Regions from separate parts of the Pseudomonas sp. BB438 genome, predicted to be linked through region 2. Evidence: predicted binding sites of a transcription regulator. Region 2 holds the regulator's gene; the other holds the start of a gene.

Evidence for each region. The regulator sigma-54, encoded in region 2, starts transcription at its own class of promoters, with help from an activator protein. The targets are predictions, from matches to a motif close to ANTGGCATNNANNTTGCTNT.
Region 1: a site for sigma-54 is predicted at 1,288-1,307, ahead of fliD (flagellar filament capping protein FliD). Genes of this name have one in related genera too.

Annotation. Positions count from the first base shown of each region.
Region 1 covers NZ_CM170001.1:230,192-233,393, reverse strand. The annotation lists gene fliD (flagellar filament capping protein FliD) at 1-1,263, opposite strand, end outside; gene flgN (flagellar export chaperone FlgN) at 1,581-2,021, opposite strand; gene flgM (flagellar biosynthesis anti-sigma factor FlgM) at 2,018-2,302, opposite strand; gene AC1ZV1_RS01100 (flagellar FliJ family protein) at 2,375-2,797, opposite strand; gene fliI (flagellar protein export ATPase FliI) at 2,797-3,202, opposite strand, start outside.
Region 2 covers NZ_CM170001.1:1,164,393-1,167,594, forward strand. The annotation lists gene rapZ (RNase adapter RapZ) at 1-40, opposite strand, end outside; gene ptsN (PTS IIA-like nitrogen regulatory protein PtsN) at 43-510, opposite strand; gene hpf (ribosome hibernation-promoting factor, HPF/YfiA family) at 520-828, opposite strand; gene AC1ZV1_RS05575 (RNA polymerase factor sigma-54) at 907-2,409, opposite strand; gene lptB (LPS export ABC transporter ATP-binding protein) at 2,664-3,202, opposite strand, start outside.

The DNA of each region.
Region 1 (3,202 bases), 930 kb from region 2:
GTCGTACTGCTTCTGCAGGTTGTCGTAGTCATCGTTGACCCGCTTCAGGCTGCTGTTGAGCGACTCCTTGCGGTTCTTCAGCACGCCGTTGACGCTGCTGGTGTAGAGCGACAGCGCCTTGTCGGTGCTGTCGAGCAGGTTGCCCTTGCCCATGAACAGCTTGTCCAGGCCTTCGGGGTCGGCAGCGATGGCCTTCTCGAAGCGTGTGGAGTCCAGGGTCAGCTTGCCGTTGCGGTCGGCGCTGATGCCGAAGCTGATCAGGTTGGCGCCACCGAAGGTGGTGCGCAGCATCTGGTTGAGGCTGTTCTCGATGGCCCGCACGCTGGAATCGCCGGCCAGCGCGCCACGGGAGTTGCCGTTCTGGTCGCCCGAGGCGGTGAGGCTGTCGATCTGGCTGGCCAGGGCGTTGAACGCGTCGATGAAGGTCTGCACCTTCTTCTTGGTTTCGCTCTGGTCCTGGGAAATGGTCATCGAGATCGGCTGCTCGCCGGACTTCTGCGCCTGGGTGAAGGTGACGCTGACGCCGTCGATGATGTTGTCGAAGGTGTTGCTGGCGTTGGTCAGCAGCATGCCGCTCTCGCCGCCCAGGCGGACGCGGGCGTCCTGCGCCTTGGACAACTCCTGCGGATTGCCGATGGCGGTCTCGAACGCGCTGTTGGTGCCGTCGGTGCCACTCAGCGACAGGCTGATGGCGTTCTCCGCGCCGGACTTCTCCGCGCCCAGCACCAAGGAGACCTGGCCGTTGCTGCGCACCAGGGTGGCTTTCACACCGGTGTTGTCCGTGGCCTTGTTGATCGCCGCAGCCAGCTCGTCCATGGAGTTGGCACCGTCGCCGTCGGTGTCGACCTTGCTCAGATCGATGTCGAAGGACTTGCCGTTCTGAGTGAGGGTCAGGGTGCCTTGCGTGTCGATGTCGCTGGTCTGCAGGCCGGAGAAGGACAACTGGTGGCTGGTGGCGAGCTGCTCGACGAAGAAGTCGTAGCGGCCGGCCACGGCGCTCTTGCCAACGGTCGCGGTGAGGTAGCCGTCCTTGCTCAGCTTGGCGCTGTTGACCAGCATGCTGGTGTTGCTGCCGGTGGTGCCCTGGAGCCCTTTCACCGCCGTGGAGAAGGTCTTGAGCGCGGTTTCCAGCGAGGTCACGGCAGTCAGCTGCGCCTGGTAGGAGGCCTTGTTGCGGTCAGCCTTGTTCAGCCCGCTCTGCACATCGTACGTCGCCAGCTGCTGGGCCATCTGTTTGACGTAATCGGAATCTATGGTCGCCATCTGAATCCACCTCTTTGGGTCGGAAGAGCAATTACGGTGCCAATGCTGGAAGTCCCGTCATACGGGGCTTTGCGGATTTTTCGGGGAGAAGTTTCACTTCCGCCCGGCGGGCTCTGGCGCGCAGCGGGAAGCGGCATTTCCGCCTGCTGACCACGCACCCTGATGCAGGGGAAAGGCGACCGTGGCGAGGGATTCGTTAAGGGGATTCGGCGGGGTGTTTCCGGGGGAGGCCCAGCGCAGGGCTACCCTCTCCCTAACCCTGGCTGGGGAGAGGGCCGATCCGAGCGCCGAAGTATCCCGTTGATTGCCCTCGCGGCTCAGTACAGCTGCCGCGAATACACCGGCTGTTCGCGCGGATCGCCCATCAGCTGGCTGAGGATGTCGTGATGCATCGCCAGCAGCTTGCCGTTGCGCTCGTTGAGGCGCTTGCACTGGGCGGTGAGCTGGCCCAGTTGCAGCCACTCCTGCTGGAGTTCCTCGCGGCGCGGCGGCGTGTAGTTGGACAGCAACGTGCGCATGCCGTCGGCGTCCATCGGCAAGTGGAAGGCCCGCAGTACGCGCGTGCGGCGCTGGGCGCGGCCGGCGACGCCGTCGAGCAGTGCCTGGATATCGGGGTTCAGCGCCTCGATCTGCGCGCTGTCCCGTGCCAGCAGGTGGCGATACAGCTCCTGCAGGCGGTCGCGCAGCGCCAGGCAATCGCGGCCATCCTGCTGGATGTCCTGCTCGATCACCTGCAGCAGCCGCGCACGCTGGGTCATGCGTCGCTGCCGCGATGGTAGGAGAGGATGCTGGTGGCGAGCACGCTGGTGTCGTTACCCAGCTCGCCATTCATCAGCGCGCGGCGGATCTCCGCGACGCGACTCTGGTCCACGTCGGGCATGGCACGCAGGGTTTCCTGCATTTCGTCCAGGCGCAGCGAATCGTTGACCGGCGCGACCGCGCTGGTCTCCGCCACCGGGGCCGCACGCTCGCTGCGCGTGCCCTTGGCGGACTCGCTGGCGGCCAGCGCGACGCTGGTCAGTTGCCGGGTGATTTCCATGATCGGTATCCGAAGTTTCCTGGGCTTTCCCTCAGAGGGCGACCGCCTCGACGGAAAACTTAAATGCGATGTTCACGCTCGTGCTCGCCACCAGGACTGCGCGGCGAGGCCATCCTGGATTTTCTGCTCCTGTTGCGCAAGCTGCAGCTGCCACTGGCCGACCTTGGCCTCGATCACCTGGGTGAGCACCTTCTCGCTGCGCATGGCCGCCATCAGCTCCGACTGGATGCGCGCCAGGGTCTGCTCGGCCACCTCCAGCTCGCGACGCTGCAACTGCAACATCTTGTGCAGGGTGGCCTTGTACTGCTGCTGGTTGTGCCGCTGCAAGGGCGTGCTGGTGGCCACGCTGAAACCGCAGAGACGGTCCAGCCCGGTGATGTTGTTGCGGTAGCGCTGGCAGAGAGTCTGCTGGTAGTTGACCCGTCCGAGCAGCTCGCGGACCTTGCCGCCGCGGACATCGGCCAGGCGCCCGAGCATGTCGATCTGCGCCTTCATCAGCGCCCCCCGACGATGCTTTGCAGGGTGGCGACGCTGTTGCCCAGCTCGGCGCCATCAGCCGTTTCCTGACGCAGGTAGCGCTCCAGCATCGGCGCCAGCTGCACCGCACGGTCGGTCTTCACGTCCATGCCCGGCGTGTAGCCGCCCAGCGGGATCAGCTCCTTGATGCGCTCATAGGTGCCGCTGAACTCCTTGAACTGCCGCGCCGCGGACAGATGCGCGGGGGCCGCGACCTGACTCATGCAGCGACTGACCGAGGCGCCGATGTCGATGGCCGGGTAATGCCCGACGTCCGCCAACCGGCGCGACAGGACGATGTGCCCGTCAAGGATCGCGCGGGCGCAATCGACGATCGGGTCCTGGTGATCGTCTCCCTCGGCCAGCACGGTGTAGATGGCGCTC
Region 2 (3,202 bases):
TGCCCGAACCGGATCTTCCGCTGACGATGATCAGGCGCATGATCAGTGCCCGTTGTTCTGGAAGTCCACGACGATCCGGTACAGGTCCTCGCCGTTGGCGGCGTGACGCAGGCGGTCGCGAACGTCGGAACGGTCGAGCATGGAGGCGATCTGTCGCAGCAGTTCCAGATGCTCCTCGGTGGCTGCCTCGGGCACCAGCAGCACGAACACCAGGTCCACCGGCGCGCCGTCGAGGGCGTCGAAGTCTACCGGGTGATCGAGGTGCAGGATGGCACTGATGGGCGACTGGCAGCCGGGGAGGCGGCAGTGCGGAATGGCGATGCCATTGCCGAAACCGGTGGAACCCAGGCGCTCCCGGGCCACCAGGCTGTCGAAGATGTCTTGGGAATCGAAACCCGGCAGCTCACGAGCCACCAGGTTGGCGATTTGTTCGAGGACGCGTTTCTTGCTGCCGCCCGGCACGTTCACGAGGGAACGGCCGGGGGTCAGGATTTGCTCAAGTCGGATCATAGAGAGGGGTTAACGGACGCCAACACCTTGCTGGCGTTCGAGGTATTTTTCCTTGTGCTTGATCAGTTGGCGGTCGAGCTTGTCGGTGAGCAGGTCGATAGCCGCGTACATGTCTTCATGTTCGGCGCAGGCCACCACTTCGCCACCGGCGATGTGGAGGGTGGCTTCAATTTTCTGCTTCAGCTTCTCGACCTCCATGATGACCTGAACATTGGTGATCTTGTCGAAGTGGCGCTCCAGTCGGCCAAGTTTCTCGCCGACATAGTCGCGCAGGGCGTCGGTCACATCCAGTTGATGTCCACTGATGTTGACTTGCATACCGCTTTCTCCTTGTTGCCCGTGTGTAAGTGGCAGGTTATGGGGCCTGCCGCCGGAACACCTTGGCGTGGATCAACGTCACACCAGTCGCTTGCGCTCGCTCGAGGGAGAGATTCCTAGGGACTCCCGGTACTTGGCGACGGTACGACGTGCCACTTGAATGCCCTGTGCCTCCAGTAAACCAGCGATCTTGCTGTCACTCAATGGCTTTTTCGGACTTTCCGCCGCGACCAGTTTCTTGATGATCGCGCGGATCGCGGTGGACGAGCATTCGCCGCCTTCGGAGGTACTGACGTGACTGGAGAAGAAGTACTTCAGCTCGAAGATGCCACGCGGCGTGTGCATGAATTTCTGCGTGGTGACGCGCGAGATGGTCGATTCGTGCATGCCCACCGCTTCGGCGATGTCATGCAGGACCAGGGGCTTCATCGCCTCCTCGCCGTACTCGAGGAAGCCGCGCTGGTGTTCGACGATCTGGGTCGCCACCTTCATCAGGGTCTCGTTGCGGCTCTGCAGGCTCTTGATGAACCAGCGCGCTTCCTGCAACTGGTTGCGCATGAAGGTGTTGTCGGCGCTGGAATCGGCGCGACGCACCAGGCCTGCATACTGCGAGTTCACGCGCAGGCGCGGCACTGCTTCCTGGTTCAGCTCCACCAGCCAGCGGTCGTTGTGTTTGCGAACGATGACATCCGGCACCACGTACTCGGCTTCGCCGGACTCGATCTGCGAGCCTGGGCGCGGGTGCAGCGACTGGATCAGCTCGATGGTTTCGCGCAGCTCGTCTTCCTTGAGCTTCATGCGGCGCATCAGCTGGGTGTAATCGCGGCTGCCGAGCAGGTCCAGGTGGTCGCTGACCAGACGGATGGCTTCGGCCAGCAGGTAGGTCTTGGTGGGCATCTGGCGCAGTTGCAGCAGCAGGCATTCGCGCAGGTTGCGCGCGCCGACGCCAGCGGGCTCGAGCTGCTGTACGCGGCGCAGCACGACTTCCACTTCATCCATCTCGACACCCAGCTCCGGGTCGATGGAGGCGAGGATGTCGTCGAGGGACTCTTCCAGGTAACCGTCGTCGTTGATGCCGTCGATGATGCTCAGGGCGATCAGCCGATCGGTATCGGACATGGGCGCCAGGTTGAGTTGCCACAGCAGATGGCTCTGCAGGCTTTCGCCGGCGGAGGTGCGGGAGGTGAAGTCCCACTCATCGTCATCGTTGCTGGGCAGGCTGCTGGCGCTGGTCTGGTAGATGTCTTCCCAGGCGGTGTCGACCGGCAACTCGTTGGGAATGCGTTCGGCCCACTGGTCCTCGTCGAGGCTGTCGGCGTTGGGCGTGGTACTTTCCTGGAAATTGTCCTGGGACGTGCTGGTGCTGCCGTTGGCGCCCGATTCGGCACCATCGGCCATGGGGTCGCTATTGTCGAAGTCCTCGCCTTCTTCCTGGCGCTCCAGCATCGGGTTGGACTCCAGGGCTTCCTGGATTTCCTGTTGGAGGTCCAGCGTGGAGAGCTGGAGCAGTCGGATGGCCTGTTGCAGCTGCGGAGTCATCGTCAGCTGCTGGCCCATCTTGAGGACTAGCGATGGTTTCATGGCAGGAACTAGGCACCTTGTTCGCTGGCGCGAAGCGCGCCATATCCACGACTACGGACGCCAGGGCGCCGCGAGGAAGCAAATTATATGCCTGAGTTTGGACGCTTTGCCTAGGGCCTGTCGACCTTTCGTTACAACCCGGTTGCGTCAGGGTAGGCCAGGCAGCCGAATACGTCGCGGAGCGGCCGGCAGACCGCACCACGCGTGGGGGAGGGATGGAGCTGCCACGCCCAGGCAAGGCGCGGCTCGGGGCTTTAGAGGCGGAACTCGTGACCCAGGTAGACTTCCTTCACCAGGTCATTGGCGAGGATGCTTTCGGCGTTGCCTTCGGCGATCAGTTGACCGTCGTTGACGATGTACGCCGTTTCGCAGATGTCCAGGGTCTCGCGGACGTTATGGTCGGTGATGAGTACACCGATGCCCTTGGCCTTGAGGTGGTGGATGATCTGCTTGATGTCGCCCACGGAGATCGGGTCGACGCCGGCGAAGGGTTCGTCCAGCAAAATGAATTTCGGCGAACTGGCCAGTGCGCGGGCGATTTCCACGCGGCGGCGCTCGCCACCGGACAGGCTCATGCCGAGGTTGTCGCGGATGTGGTGGATGTGGAACTCCTCGAGCAGGCCCTCCAGGGATTCCTGGCGGCCGGCGCGATCCAGGTCGGTGCGAGTCTCGAGGATGGCGCCGATGTTGTCTGCCACCGACAGCTTGCGGAAGATCGAGGCTTCCTGCGGCAGGTAGCCGATGCCGGCGCGAGCGCGGCCGTGCATGGGCAGGTGGGTGACATCCTGCTCGT